2 regions of the Streptomyces sp. NPDC025806 genome follow, and region 2 is predicted to be linked to the other one. Evidence: riboswitches for the same ligand, from Rfam matches in the RefSeq annotation. Region 2 holds a riboswitch; the other holds the start of a gene.

Region 1 (7,394 bases), on a different contig from region 2:
CGTCGGCCGCCGGGTAGGGCCCGTACGGGGCGATCGTCGCGTGCGCCGCGCCGACCCGCGGCGGCTGGGCGCCGGAGTACGCCGTGTAGTACGCGGGGTATCCCATCCATTCGGCCAGCGCCTCGAACAGCGACACCTCGACCGAGCGCGTCACTCCCGTGTCCCGGCGCTCGTACAGCGCCGTGAGGATCCCGGAGAAGGCGTACATGCCGGCCGCGATGTCGGCGATCGCGATCCCGACCTTCGCCGGTTCCTCCGGGCTGCCGGTCACCGACACGACGCCGGTCTCGCACTGCACCAGCAGGTCGTACGCCTTCCGGTGCGACCACGGCCCGTCGGAGCCGTAGCCGGAGATGTCGCACACGACGAGGGAGGGGTGCCGCTCGGCGAGCGCGGCGGCGGACAGGCCGAGGCGGGCCGCGGCGCCCGGCGCCAGGTTCTGCACGAAGACGTCCGCGCGGGCCAGGAGCCGCTCCAGTGCCTCGCGGCCCTCCGCCGTCTTCACGTCGAGCGTGACGGACTCCTTGGACCGGTTCAGCCACACGAAGTGACTGGACTGGCCGTGCACCGTCTCGTCGTAGCGGCGCGCGAAGTCGCCGCCGCCCGGCCGCTCCACCTTGATCACCCGCGCCCCCAGATCGGCGAGCTGGCGCGTGGCGAACGGGGCGGCCACCGCCTGTTCGAGACTGACGACGGTGATGCCGTCGAGGGGCAGGCGGGCCGTGCTCATGGGGCTTCCTCCGTGCAGGGGCGACAACGCGGGGGCGACGGACGCGGGGGCGCGGCGTCCGGCGGGCTCTCCCGCCGGACGGTACGCGATGCGCGCGCGGGCCCGGCCGGAGACCTCCCGTCCGGCCCGCTCAGCCGGCGCCGCCGCTGTCGGCCAGCCGCGCCGACCAGCGCTGCTCGACCTTCGCCAGACGCCAGTACGCGACCGCCGCCACCCACACCACGACGAACAGCCCGACGATCACGTACCCGACGTTGTCGAGGTCGAGGCCGGCGATCCAGCCCGTGACCGCGTCGGTCAGGTCGAGCTTCTCGTGGAGCACGCCCACGAGTTCGATCGTGCCGATGAAGAAGGCGACGGCGATGGACAGTCCGGTGATCGTGAGGTTGTAGAACACCTTGCGGACCGGGTTCGAGAACGCCCACTGGTAGGCGAAGTTCATGAACGTGCCGTCGAGCGTGTCGAACAGGCTCATGCCCGCGGCGAACAGCAGCGGCAGGCACAGCACCGCGTACCAGGGCAGTCCGGCCGCGGCGCCGCTGCCCGCCATCACCATCAGCGTGACCTCGGTCGCCGTGTCGAAGCCGAGCCCGAACAGGAAGCCCAGCGGGAACATCTGGCCGGGCCGGGTGATGGAACGGGTGAAGCGGCCGAGGATCCGGTTCATGAACCCCCGTGCGTCCAGGTGCGCTTCGAGCTCCCGCTCGTCGTACGAGCCGCCGCGCATCGCCCGGAACACCTTCATGATGCCGAGCAGGGCCACCAGGTTCAGTGCGGCGATCAGATACAGGAACGTGCCGGAGACGGTCGTGCCGACGACCCCGAGGACCTGGTGAGTACGTGAGTCGTCACTGGTCAGCGTGGTCGCGAGCGCCGTGCCGCCGGCCACCAGCGCCGCGAGGACCACGACGACACTGGAGTGACCGAGCGCGAACCAGAAGCCCACGGACACCGGACGCTTGCCGTCCGCCATCAGCTTGCGGGTCGTGTTGTCGATCGCGGCGATGTGGTCGGCGTCGAAGGCGTGCCGCATGCCCAGCGTGTACGCCGTGATGCCGAGCCCGATGCCGAACGCCTTGTGGTCCACCCGGTAGTGACCGGGGACGACGAGCAGGAAGAGCACACCGAACGCGACGACGTGCAGGGCGAGGATCACCGCCATCAGGCCCGCTGTGCGCAGGGTGTCCTCGCGCCGCCATCGGTAGGCGGACGGCGGACTCGTCGGGGAGTTCGCGGGCAGGGTCAAGCCGATCACGCTCCAGCACCTCGTGGATCACTTCGTGAGATGCCGTGGCCGGTCTCCTGGCTTACGGGCGAGCGACACCGCTCCGGCCTTCCCAGCGGCACGGGGCCGCCAGTGGCGTGATGAAGCGGTGCGCCTCGTGCCGCCCGAGGGCGGGGGCACGAGACCCGATCACAGTGGCGAGGGCCGCTCCGGACTTGGCCCCTGAGGGGTTGTCACCGGTCTTCCCGAACACCACGGCCCGCCCACCCTAGAGGGGCCGGAGCGTGACTGCATAGACGCACTCCGCGCACGTAGGAAAGATCACATGCGGCCGGGCGTCAGCCGGCCGTACGGCGCCGGCGGGCCCGCGCGATCTCCTCGTACGCCTTCACGCGCCCCTCCCAGTGCGAACCCTCGACGGACTTGCCGGGCTCCAGGTCCTTGTAGACCTCGAAGAAGTGGGTGATCTCCAGACGGTCGAACTCGGGGATGTCGTCGATGTCGCGGACTGCGCGGTGCCGCGGGTCGTGGGCGGGGACGCAGAGGATCTTCTCGTCCGGGCCCTTCTCGTCGCTCATCACGAACATGCCGATGGCCCGGCACTCGACGGCGCAGCCCGGGAACGTGGCGTCGCCGCCGGTCAGTACGAGCGCGTCCAGCGGGTCGCCGTCGCCGCCGAGCGTGCCGTCGACGTAGCCGTAGTCCGCGGGGTACTGGGTCGACGTGAAGAGCATCCGGTCGAGCCGGATCCGGCCCAGTTCATGGTCCATCTCGTACTTGTTCCGGGAGCCCTGCGGGATCTCCACGATCACGTCGAACGCCTCGTCGGCGCCCGCCTGTCCGCTGTCCAGCGTGCCCAATGTGGCCTCCTTGCCCCATTCCGACGTCCCGAGTGTGCGCCGGGTGCGGCGGATCGGGAACCCCTCAGACGCCGTCCGGAACGGCGAATTCGAGTTCGGGTCGCTCCCAGCCGACCGCGGGCGGCTGTGCGGGGACGGTCCCGGTGCGCAGCGCGCCCATCCCACGGTAGAAGCCCTCGGCGGGCGGATGCGCGACGACACGGACCCGATCGAGGCCCGCGGCGCGCGCCTCGGACCGCATGTGGTCGACGAGGAGCCGGCCGACGCCGAGTCCCTGCGCGTCGTCCGCGACGAACATCAGGTCCAGCTCGGCCGCGTCGACGAGCAGCGCGTAGAAGCCGAGGACGCGGCCCTCGGCCCGGTCCACGGCCGCGAAGACCCGGTGCGCCTCGATGTAGCCGGAGGTGACGCGGTGGTCGGCGACCATCGCCGCGTAGTGGCCCTCGTAGGCGCGCGAGCCCCGGACGATGCGGGTGAGGCGCCGTGCGTCGCGGGCGACGGCGCGCCGGACCGTGACGTCGGGCCGGGCCCCGGGCTGGGTAATCCTCGCATTCATGCTTCGAGTATTACGCATCCGCGGGTCGCCGTCAGGCGCCGGGCACGGTGGAGCGGACCTGGCGCAGGAACGCCGCGTTGTCCGGCGTCTGCCGCATGCGCTCCAGCAGCGTCTCGTACGAGGCCCGGTCGTCCCGCCGGCCGAGGGCGCGGCGCAGGGCGTGTGCGGCGGCCGTCTCCTCGGCGGTGAGCAGGAGCTCCTCGCGGCGGGTGCCGGACGGGTCGAGGTCCACGGCCGGGTGGATCCGGTGGTCGGCGAGGGCGCGGTCGAGCCGCAGCTCCATGTTCCCGGTGCTCTTGAGCTCCTCGAAGAAGAAGTCGTCGGCGCGGGAGCCCGTCTCGACGAGGGCCGTCGCGAGGATGGTCAGGGAGCCCGCCTCCTCCGTGTTGCGGGCCGCGCCGAACAGCCGCTTCGGCCCCTGGAGGGCGCCCGCGTCGACGCCGCCCGACAGGGTGCGGCCACCGGCGGCCGCGGCGTTGTTGTGGGCCCGGCACAGCCGGGTCAGCGAGTCGAGCAGGATCACGACGTCACGGCCCCGCTCTACCATCCGCTGAGCGCGGGCGACGGCGAGCTCGGCGAGTGCGATGTGCGCCTTGGCGGGACGGTCGAACGTCGAGGCGAACACCTCGCCGCGCACCGAGCGCCGCATGTCGGTGACCTCCTCGGGCCGCTCGTCGACGAGCACGACCATGAGGTGGGCCTCGGGGTGGTTGGCGGCGACGGCCGCGGCGAGCTGCTGGAGCAGCACGGTCTTGCCGGTGCGCGGCGGCGCGACGACCAGGCCGCGCTGCCCCTTGCCGACCGGCGCGAACAGGTCGACGACCCGGCCCGCGAGCCCGCTCGCCGGGCTCTCCATGCGCAGCCGCTCGGTGGGGTGCAGGGGAGTGAGATCGGCGAAGCGGGGCCGGTGCCGGGCGGTGTCGGCGGGGAGCGCGTCGACGGTGTCCACGGCCGTCAGGGTGTGCGGCCTCGCGCACGTGCCGTCGACGAAGTCGCCCTTGCGCAGGGCGAGTCGGCGCATGAGCGCGGCCGGGACCTGGACGTCGTGGGAGGTGGGGAGCAGATCGGGGGCGCGCAGGAACCCGGCCCCGTTCGGGCCGATGTCGAGGACGCCGCGGGCCCGCACGGGGGTCGTCGTGCCGGGCTTCTCGGGTGCGATGGTGGTCATGGTCGATCAGGGTCCTTTCGAGGACGGACGACGTGCGGGGAAATGCGGTGGGGATGGCTCCGGCGGACAGCGGGGCGGAACGAACACGCCCCCGGCCGGGAGAGACCTGGCGCAGGGCCGGGCGAAGCCCGACAGAAGCTCGTGACCAGGGAGAACGCGCAGACTGAGCGCGATGAGAACATGTGCGTGAAGCACAGATGACGCAGTGGCGAAACAGAAGGTGAAGCAGAAAGAAGAGAAGAGGAAATCGGTACCGGCGATCCGACGGACCTGCGCACGTACCACAGGAACCGTACCACCCCGACCCCGTCGCGCGGCACTCTTCTTGGGCGGGCGGCCCGCCTATGCTGAGCCGCGATGTTCACCTCCCAGGGCCCCACCCTCCGCGAGCTGGCCGTTCAGGCGCTCTCCTCGGTCGAGCACGGCTACGACCTGCTCGCGCCGAAATTCGACCGCACCCCCTTCCGCACGCCCGACGCCGTGCTCGCCCCCGTCACCCGCGCCCTGCGTGAGCTCGGCCCGTACGGCACCGGGCTCGACCTGTGCTGCGGCACCGGCGCGGGACTCGGCGTGCTGCGCGAGGTGTGCACGGTGCGCGCCGTCGGCGTCGACTTCAGCGCGGGCATGCTCCAGGTCGCGCGCGAGGCCGAACCCGACGCCGCGTACGTCCGCGCGGACGCGCAGGCGCTGCCGTTCGGACCCGTCTTCGATCTCGTCGTCAGCTTCGGCGCGTTCGGCCACTTCCTGCCGGAGCGGCAGCCGGAACTCTTCGCCCAGGTCTGCCGAGTCCTGCGCCCCGGCGGGCAGTTCGCCTTTCCGCTGCCCGCGCCCGCGCGGCCCGGATCCTGGGGCTACTGGGCGATGCTCGGCTTCGACGGAGCCATGCGGGTGCGCAACGCGCTGTGGCGCCCGCCGTTCGTCATGTACTACCGCACCTTCCGCCTCGGCGACGTCCGGCGGGAACTGGACCGGGCCGGCTTCGACGTGGCGCTGCACCCGCTGCCGGAACTGGGGGAGCGGCCCGACGGCAGCCCGCGCGCCCGGCTCGTCGTCGCCACCCGCCGTTGAACCGGCCCTAGGGCGCGGCCAGTTCGATGATCAGTCGGGCTGTCGTGTCCGGGTCGACGAGCTGGTGCAGATGCTCGCCGGGCAGCCGCGCCGTGCGCCAGCCCCGGGCGCGCGCCTCGGCCGCCTGGTCACCGTAGGGCGGGCCGAACAGCAGGTACGCGCACGGGTGGTCGTCCCAGTCGGCGGGGACCGGGATCTCCTGCTCGTAGTACGACAGGGGGAGCCTCGGCTGCTCCTCGACGACCGTGCGCCGCGTCATCGGGTCGGGCAGCATCGGCGCCACGTCGGCCTCGTCCCACCAGTCGGTCCAGCGCGGCAGCCGTCCGTCCACCGCCAACGGGCGCAGGAAACGGAGGAGTTCGGGCGGCGCCACCGGTGTCGGACCGGTCCGCGCGGGAAGCGCGGCGTCCACGAAGACCGAGCCCGTCACCGGGTGGTCGAGGCCCGCGCGGATCGCCGGCAGGAACAGGCCCGCGTTGCTGTGCCCCACCAGCACGACCGGGCTGCCCGCCGGGAGGTGACGCAGATCCTCGCGGACGGCCTCGACGACCGCGGGCCAGAACGGTGGCGCGCCGTCCGCCACGTGCAGCAGCGACGGCAGCCGCACCAGGTGGCCCGCCGCGGCGAGCCGCTCGGCCACCGGGCGCCAGGTGGAGGGACCCACGGACGGACTGTGCACGAGAACGAAGGTCGGTCGCATACGGCGATCCTGCCGTCCGCCGCCCGCACGGTGCGAGCGACTCGGCCGACAGCAGAGCGGCGGGTGCCTCCTCAGGATGTCCCGGGGTCGGGGAGCGGGTAGCGGACCTCGGTGAGCCGTTCGGACAGCTCCCACAGCCGGCGTCCGGAGTCCGCGTCCGTGGCGCGCGGCGCGAGCGGGACCCGCGTCGGGTCGCCGCGCAACTCGCCCATGCCGCCCGGCCCGATGAACTCGCCGCCGGTGACGCTCGGTTCGGTCGCCGCGTACAGCTGGGAGCGTGCTCCGGCCTCCGGTGACTGCGCCAGCGGGGCCAGCAGGCGGCCGTACAGGAGTCGTACGGTCCGCACGGGGGCGCCGTGCTGGAGGCCCGTCGCGGTGTAGCCGGGATGCGCGAGCACGCTGCGCACCTTGCTGCCCGCCGCCGTCAGGCGCAGGTGCAGCTGATGGCCGAAGACGGCGTTCGCCAGTTTGGACCGGTTGTAGCGCCCCATCGGGGAGTAGGCGCCCGTGCCGTCGAGGTCGAGCCGGCCCTGGCGGTGGTTGGGGGAACTGACGGTGACCACACGCGGGTCGGTGCCCGCGGCCAGCAGGTCCAGGAGCAGCCCGGTGAGGGCGAAGTGGCCGAGATGGTTGGTGGCGAACTGCAGCTCGTGGCCCTGGGGGCTGGTGGCGTACGGGGGCGCCATGATGCCCGCGTTGTTCACGAGCACGTCGATGTGGGCGTGGTCCGTGTGGAGGGCGTCGGCGAACGCGCGGACCGAAGTGAGGTCGGCCAGGTCGAGCGGGCGCACCTCAGGCAGGGCACCGGGCGTCTCGGCGGTGATCCGCTCGGCGGCCCGTCGGCCCTTCTCGGGGTCCCGTACGGCGAGGACCACGCGGGCGCCGCGCCGGGCGAGCGCCCGGCAGGTCGCGAGCCCGAGCCCACCCGAGGCTCCCGTCACGACGTGCACCCGGCCGGTCTGGTCGGCGATCGGTTTGTCGACCCGGTGTTCCTGACGCTTCTGCTCTTGCTTCCGTGTCATGTGGCACAGGCTGACTCTGATGGCACTTGGTGTCAAGACGCACCTTGGTGTCACTTCGCTCCTTG
Region 2 (7,394 bases):
TCGAGGTTCTATGACAGTCCTGCCACTGCTGCGAGGGCCTGACGGGCGGGAGAGTGGAGGACATGAACGCAGCGATGAACTACCTCACCGTCCTCGTCGTCTTCCTCCTCCTCGCCGCCCCCTCCCTCTACGGGATGGCCCACGACCGCAGGATCGACCGGCAGCTGCGCCGGGCCCGGCAGGACGCCGAAAGCGCGTCCCACCAGGCCCGGTTCACCACGGTCGCCTGACCAGGAAGAGGGCACTCGGCCCTCCGAGGTTGCCTAGAAGTCCTCGTCGAAGCCGACCGAGCCCTCCACCGCCACCTGGTAGGCCGAGGGCCGGCGCTCGAAGAAGTTCGTCAGCTCCTGGACGCCCTGGAGCTCCATGAAGGAGAACGGGTTCTCCGAGCCGTACACGGGCGCGAAGCCGAGCCGCTGCAGACGCTGGTCGGCGACGCACTCCAGGTACTGCCGCATCGAGTCCGTGTTCATGCCGGGCAGGCCGTCCCCGCACAGGTCACGGGCGAACTGCAGCTCCGCGTCGACCGCCTCGCGCAGCATGTCGGTCACCTGGACCCGCAGCTCGTCGTCGAACAGGTCCGGCTCCTCCTTGCGGACCGTGTCGACCACGTCGAACGCGAAGGACATGTGCATCGTCTCGTCGCGGAACACCCAGTTGGTGCCCGTCGCGAGCCCGTGCAGCAGGCCCCGCGAGCGGAACCAGTACACGTAGGCGAAGGCCCCGTAGAAGAAGAGCCCCTCGATGCAGGCCGCGAAGCAGATCAGGTTCAGCAGGAAGCGGCGGCGGTCGGCCTTCGTCTCCAGACGGTCGATCTTCTCGACCGAGTCCATCCACTTGAAGCAGAACTCGGCCTTCTCGCGGATCGACGGGATCTCCTCGACCGCGTCGAACGCGGCCGCGCGGTCGTCCGGGTCGGGCAGGTACGTGTCCAGGAGCGTCAGATAGAACTGGACGTGCACGGCCTCCTCGAACAGCTGGCGCGACAGGTACAGGCGCGCCTCGGGGGAGTTGATGTGCTTGTACAGGGTGAGCACGAGGTTGTTCGAGACGATCGAGTCGCCCGTCGCGAAGAACGCGACAAGACGGCCGATCATGTGCTGCTCGCCCGGCGACAGCTTCGCGAGGTCGGCGACGTCCGAGTGGAGGTCGACCTCCTCGACCGTCCACGTGTTCTTGATGGCGTCCCGGTAGCGCTCGTAGAAGTCCGGGTAGCGCATGGGACGCAGGGTCAGCTCGAAGCCCGGGTCCAGCAGGTTCTTCTCGGTGGCAGGGGTGGTCATTACTGGCAGGCCTCGCAGGACTCGGGGTTTTCCAGGGAGCAGGCGACGGCGTCCGGGTCGGCCACCTGGACGGGGACGGTGGAGCGGGCCGCCGCGCGGGCGATGCGCGTCGCGGGGCGCGAGCGCAGGTAGTACGTCGTCTTCAGGCCCGACTTCCAGGCGTACGCGTACATCGAGGAGAGCTTGCCGATGGTCGGCGTCTCCATGAACAGGTTCAGCGACTGGGCCTGGTCCAGGTACGGGGTGCGGGCCGCCGCCATGTCGATCAGGCCGCGCTGCGGGATCTCCCACGCCGTGCGGTACAGCGCGCGCACGTCCGCGGGCACCCAGGTCAGGTCCTGCACCGAGCCGTTGGACTCGCGCAGCGCCTCACGGGTCTGCGCGTCCCACACGCCGAGCTTCTTCAGCTCCTCCACCAGGTACGAGTTGACCTGGAGGAACTCGCCGGAGAGCGTCTCGCGCTTGAACAGGTTCGAGACCTGCGGCTCGATGCACTCGTAGACACCGGCGATCGAGGCGATCGTCGCGGTCGGGGCGATCGCGAGCAGCAGCGAGTTGCGCATGCCGACCGCGGCGATGCGCTCGCGCAGCGCCGCCCAGCGCTCCGGCCAGACCGGCTCGACGCCGTAGTGGTCCGGGTGCAGGACACCGCGCGCGGTGCGGGTCTTCTCCCAGGCCGGCAGCGGCCCGTGGCGCTCGGCGAGGTCCGCCGAGGCCTCGTACGCGGCGAGCATGATCCGCTCGGCGATCCGGGTGGAGAGGGCGCGCGCCTCCTCCGAGTCGAAGGGCAGCCGCAGCTTGAAGAACACGTCCTGCAGGCCCATCGCGCCCAGACCCACCGGACGCCACTTCGCGTTGGAGCGGCCCGCCTGCTCGGTCGGGTAGAAGTTGATGTCGACGACCCGGTCCAGGAACGTGACGGCCGTGCGGACGGACGCGTCCAGGCGCTCCCAGTCGATGTCCCCGGCGGCCGTGTCCACGAACGCGCCGAGGTTGACCGAGCCCAGGTTGCACACGGCCGTCTCGCCGTCGTCCGTGACCTCGATGATCTCGGTGCACAGGTTCGAGGAGTGGACCGTGTTCCCGGGCTCCGCCGTCTGGTTGGCGGTGCGGTTCGCGGCGTCCTTGAAGGTCAGCCAGCCGTTGCCGGTCTGCGCGAGGGTGCGCATCATGCGGCCGTACAGATCCCGCGCGGGGATCGTCTTCTGCGCCTTACCCGCGGCCTCGGCCGCGCGGTACGCGGCGTCGAACTCCTCGCCCCACAGGTCGACCAGCTCGGGCACGTCGGCGGGAGAGAACAGCGACCACGGCCGGTCCTCGTTCACCCGGCGCATGAACTCGTCCGGGATCCAGTGCGCGAGGTTGAGGTTGTGCGTGCGGCGCGCGTCCTCACCCGTGTTGTCGCGCAGCTCCAGGAACTCCTCGATGTCGGAGTGCCACGTCTCCAGGTACACGGCGGCGGCGCCCTTGCGGCGCCCGCCCTGGTTCACGGCGGCGACCGACGCGTCGAGCGTCTTCAGGAACGGCACGATGCCGTTGGAGTGCCCGTTGGTGCCCCGGATCAGCGAACCGCGGCTGCGGACACGGGAGTACGACAGGCCGATGCCGCCGGCGTGCTTCGAGAGGCGGGCCACCTGGTGGTAGCGGTCGTAGATCGAGTCCAGCTCGTCCAGCGGGGAGTCGAGCAGGTAGCAGCTCGACATCTGCGGGTGCCGGGTGCCGGAGTTGAACAGCGTGGGGGAGGAGGGCAGGTAGTCGAGCCGGCTCATCAGGCCGTACAGCGCGGCGACCTCGTCCAGGGCGCGCACCGTCTCGTCCTCGGCCAGGCCGCAGGCCACGCGCAGCAGGAAGTGCTGCGGCGTCTCGACGACCTTGCGGGTGATCGGGTGGCGCAGCAGGTAGCGGCTGAAGAGCGTGCGCAGGCCGAAGTAGCCGAAGCGGTCGTCGGCGGCCGGGTCGATCAGCGCGTCGAGCGCGGCGGCGTGCACGCGCACGAACTCGGCGGTGCGGTCCGCGATCAGGCCCTCCCGGTGCCCGACCTCGATCGAGCCGGTGAACGAGGTGACGCCCTGCGAGGCGGCCTCGGCCGCGACGGTGAGGGTGAGCAGGCGCGCCGCGAGCCGCGAGTAGGCCGGGTCCTCGGAGATCAGTCCGGCCGCCGCCTCGGTGGCGAGCTCGCGCAGCTCCGCCTCGTCGGCCCGGGCGGACCGGCCGCGCAGCGCCGCGGCGGCGACCCGGCCCGGGTCGGCGTCGGTCAGGTCGGCGGTCAGCTCGGTCAGCGTGCGCAGCAGCGCGGTGCCGGGGGCATCGGCTTCGGCACGGACCGGGGCTGAGGCGGGATCGGCGGGCGCGATCGTCACTGGGGGGCTCTCCCTCGCTCGGCTCGGGGCCCGCGGGGAGGAGGAGTGGCCCGGACGCGCACAGGGGGCGCCCGCGTCACCGGCCCGTTCCGCGAGGCCCTGACGTCTTCGACACCCGGGCCGGACGGCTCGGGTGCACCGTCGGCAGGTCTTCGGACTCACGTGAGGGGCCTTTTGCGGCCTTACGTTCACCGTTGCGGGACAGTTCCGGACTTGCACCGGATTCCCCTGCGACGACAGCGAGAGCGAGCATACATGTTGTGCCCGGGCTTCCGCTCCGGGCCCACATGTTGTGTCGCGGTGAGGGTCAGGCCACCCCGGGCCGCTTCAGGAGCGTCGTCACGAAGTCGGCCGTGAAGTCGCGCGGGCCGGTGCCGAGGGCGACCCGGCCGCGGTGCGCGGTGCGGGCGGCGACGAGCGGGGACTCGGCGTAGTAGGCGCGCGGGTAGTCGCTGTCGTAGGGGATGAACACGGTCTTGCCGCGGGTGAGTTCGCTCGCGCACTCCACGACGACGGTGCCGTCGGCGGCGGTGACGAACGACTCGTCGGCGCAGACCCCGACGGCGAGCGGGTCGTGCAGCGGGCTGCCCGCGGCCTCCGTGTACGCGTCCAGGTAGTAGCGCATCAGGCGGGCGGTGAGTGCCATGCCCTCGCCCGCGTCCTCCAGGACGGCCAGGTGGTCCTTGGTGAAGCGCCAGCCGTGCGTCGCGTCGAGCCCGACCATCGTGTACCGGATGCCCGAGGACACCACGAGGTCCACGGCGTCCGGGTCCGCCCAGGCGTTGAACTCGGCGACCGGCGTGATGTTCCCGGGCACCTCCGCGGCCCCGCCCATGAAGACGAGGTGCTTCACGCGCCGCGCGAAGTCCGGGTCCTCGGTGATCGCGAGGGCCACGTTGGTCAGCGGGCCCGTCGCGCACACGGTCAGCTCGCCCTCGTACCGGCGCGAGAGGCGGAGCATGGCCTGCGCCGAGGACTCGGTCTGCTCGGGCACGCTCGCGTCGGGCAGCCGCTCGGCGCCGAGGCCCTCCGCGCCGTGGAACTCGCCGGCCGCGGAGTACGGCAGCCGGGTCAGCGGGCGCCCCGCGCCCCGGTGCACGGGCACGTCGCCGTCGATGCCGAAGGCGCGGGCCAGGGCGCGGCCGTTGCGGAAGGTCTGGGAGGCGGGCACGTTGCCGCCGACGGTCGTGTAGGCCTTGAGGTCCCACAGGCCGGTGCCGAGCAGGTACTGGAGCGCGACGGCGTCGTCGATGCCGGGGTCGCTGTCGAGGACGATGGGTGCGGTCAAGGGTTCCTCCAGGGCGGGTGGTGCCGATCGACGGGTGGTGCCGACCGTCGGCCACCGTAACGGGACGAGCCCCTCCGGAGTCGGAGGGGCTCGTCCTTCGAGAAAGGTGCGCGGCTAGTGTCCGGCGCCGGTCCCGACGGCCGGGAGCTCGACCTGCACGCCCTTGTCACCGGCGTCGGCCGTGTAGTCCGACGGGGACGTCTCGTCGATGCCGTCCGGGGCCTTGAGCGCCTTCAGGACGAAGGTGAGGACCACGGTGACGACGACGTTCAGGACGAACGCGGTGAGGCCGATGTAGCCGATCTCGCCGATGCCCGGGATCTCCTTGGCGGAGCCGCCGAAGTGCTTCTGCGTCGGCGAGGCCACCCCGTACGCGGCGACCGTGCCGTAGACCATGCCGACGGCCCAGCCGGCGAGCAGCGCCCAGCGGTGGAACCAGCGGGTGAACAGACCGCCGACCAGGGCCGGGAAGGTCTGCAGGATCCAGATGCCGCCGAGCAGCTGGAAGTTGATGGCGACGGTCTTGTCCATGGTGAGGACGAAGGCGAGCGCGCCGACCTTCACCAGCAGGGACACCAGCTTGGAGACCTTGGTCTCCTGGGCGGGCGTGGCGTCCGGCTTGATGAAGTCCTTGTAGATGTTGCGGGTGAAGAGGTTGGCCGCGGCGATGGACATGATCGCGGCGGGGACGAGCGCGCCGATGCCGATGGCCGCGAACGCGACGCCCGTGAACCAGTCCGGGAACATGTCCTCGAACAGCTGCGGGATCGCCAACTGGCCGTTCTGGACCGTGACTCCGGCCGCGATCGCCATGAAGCCGAGCAGCGCGAGCAGACCCAGCATGAGCGAGTACAGCGGCAGGATCGTGGTGTTGCGCCGGATGACCTCGCGGCTCTTCGACGACAGGGTCGCCGTGATCGAGTGCGGGTACATGAACAGCGCGAGCGCCGAGCCGAGCGCGAGGGTCGCGTACGTCCAGGTGCCCTGCGAGCCGGGTGCGAGGGCCCCGACGGGCTTCTCGGTCGCGGGGTTGATCTTCGCGAACTTCTCGCCGGCCGCGGCGAAGATGTCGTCGAAGCCGCCGAGCTTGATCGGGATGTAGATGATCGCGACGGCGATGACGATGTAGATCAGCGTGTCCTTGACGAACGCGATGAGCGCCGGGGCCCGCAGACCCGAGGAGTACGTGTACGCGGCGAGGACCGCGAACGCGATCAGCAGCGGCAGGTCCTTGACGAACCAGTTGGTGCCCTCGTCGCCGCCGACGCCCATGACGTCCAGGACGGCCTGGATGCCCACGAGTTGGAGCGCGATGTACGGCATCGTGGCGAGGATGCCGGTGATCGCGACGGCCAGGGACAGGCCCTTGGAGCCGAAGCGTCCGCGCACGAAGTCCGAGGTGGTCACGTAGCCGTGCTTGTGCGAGACCGACCACAGGCGCGGCAGGAACGTGAAGATCAGCGGGTACACGAGGATCGTGTAGGGCACCGCGAAGAAGCCGGAGGCGCCGGCCGCGTAGATGGCCGCCGGGACGGCGACGAAGGTGTACGCGGTGTAGAGGTCGCCGCCGAGCAGGAACCAGGTGATCCAGGTGCCGAACGAGCGGCCGCCCAGGCCCCATTCGTCGAGGGACGCCTCGTTCTCGGCGCGCCGCCAGCGGGCGGCGAGGAAGCCCATGACCGTGACGGCCACGAAGAACAGGATGAAGACGGTGAGTGCGACACCGTTCACGCCGTCGTTCACGCGCCGGCCCCTTCCTGGGAGGCCGCAGCGGCCTGCTTACGGGACGCCTGGTCGTGCTTCCACAGCTTGTACGCGATCATCGTGAGCGCCGTCGAGATCAGCACCCAGAGCATCTGGTACCAGTAGAAGAACGGGATGCCGATGAACGCGGGGTCCACCTTGGCGTAGGAGCTGACCCAGAGCATCGCCACGAACGGGGCGATGAGACACAAGGCCACCACGACACGGAGCGGGGTCACCGTCCGCGTGTCTGCTTGCCGCGCTGGTCGCGCGGCTTCCGGCGCATTGGACATAGAGCGGTTCCGTCCCCTCGCTGGCCCTATTTATCTCGGCTTAACGTCCGGGAAATCTAAGCGAGAGTCTCGCCTCATGGAACCCTTGTCCGGATAACGGACGCACCGATGCCGTACTGATATCAACTACCCGGCACCGGTGGGCCATATGTGAGAAATGCGGAGGTGGGTGGCGTGCGCCGGACTCAGTCCATGGGGCGCTTGAGGCGCGCCACGAACTTGTACCGGTCGCCCCGGTAGACCGAGCGCACCCACTCCACGGGCTTGCCCGAACCGTCGATCGAGTGCCGGGAGAGCATCAGCATCGGCAGGCCCACGTCGGTGCCGAGCAGTCCGGCCTCGCGGGGTGTGGCCAGCGAGGTCTCGATGGTCTCCTCGGCCTCGGCGAGCCGGACGTCGTAGACCTCGGCGAGCGCGGTGTAGAGCG

Evidence for each region. Region 2 has a riboswitch for cobalamin ahead of ACZ4E1_RS24290 (ribonucleoside-diphosphate reductase subunit alpha). Riboswitches for the same ligand answer to the same signal wherever they lie in the genome.
Region 1: linked by a shared signal. The riboswitch ahead of nicT (Nickel transporter NicT) and the one ahead of ACZ4E1_RS24290 (ribonucleoside-diphosphate reductase subunit alpha) in region 2 are both predicted to bind cobalamin.

Annotation. Positions count from the first base shown of each region.
Region 1 covers NZ_JBVHMU010000016.1:140,062-147,455, forward strand. Annotated here, with positions in the region: gene ACZ4E1_RS30890 (CaiB/BaiF CoA transferase family protein) at 1-730, opposite strand, end outside; gene nicT (Nickel transporter NicT) at 861-1,976, opposite strand; cobalamin riboswitch at 2,006-2,227, opposite strand; gene ACZ4E1_RS30900 (inorganic diphosphatase) at 2,294-2,815, opposite strand; gene ACZ4E1_RS30905 (GNAT family N-acetyltransferase) at 2,880-3,371, opposite strand; gene rho (transcription termination factor Rho) at 3,403-4,539, opposite strand; gene ACZ4E1_RS30915 (class I SAM-dependent methyltransferase) at 4,897-5,607, shown strand; gene ACZ4E1_RS30920 (alpha/beta fold hydrolase) at 5,615-6,271, opposite strand; gene ACZ4E1_RS30925 (oxidoreductase) at 6,379-7,329, opposite strand.
Region 2 covers NZ_JBVHMU010000010.1:307,283-314,676, forward strand. Annotated here, with positions in the region: gene ACZ4E1_RS24280 (hypothetical protein) at 63-230, shown strand; gene ACZ4E1_RS24285 (ribonucleotide-diphosphate reductase subunit beta) at 264-1,283, opposite strand; gene ACZ4E1_RS24290 (ribonucleoside-diphosphate reductase subunit alpha) at 1,283-3,643, opposite strand; cobalamin riboswitch at 3,770-3,902, opposite strand; gene ACZ4E1_RS24295 (nucleoside hydrolase) at 3,951-4,931, opposite strand; gene mctP (monocarboxylate uptake permease MctP) at 5,046-6,674, opposite strand; gene ACZ4E1_RS24305 (DUF3311 domain-containing protein) at 6,671-6,967, opposite strand; gene ACZ4E1_RS24310 (GntR family transcriptional regulator) at 7,153-7,394, opposite strand, start outside.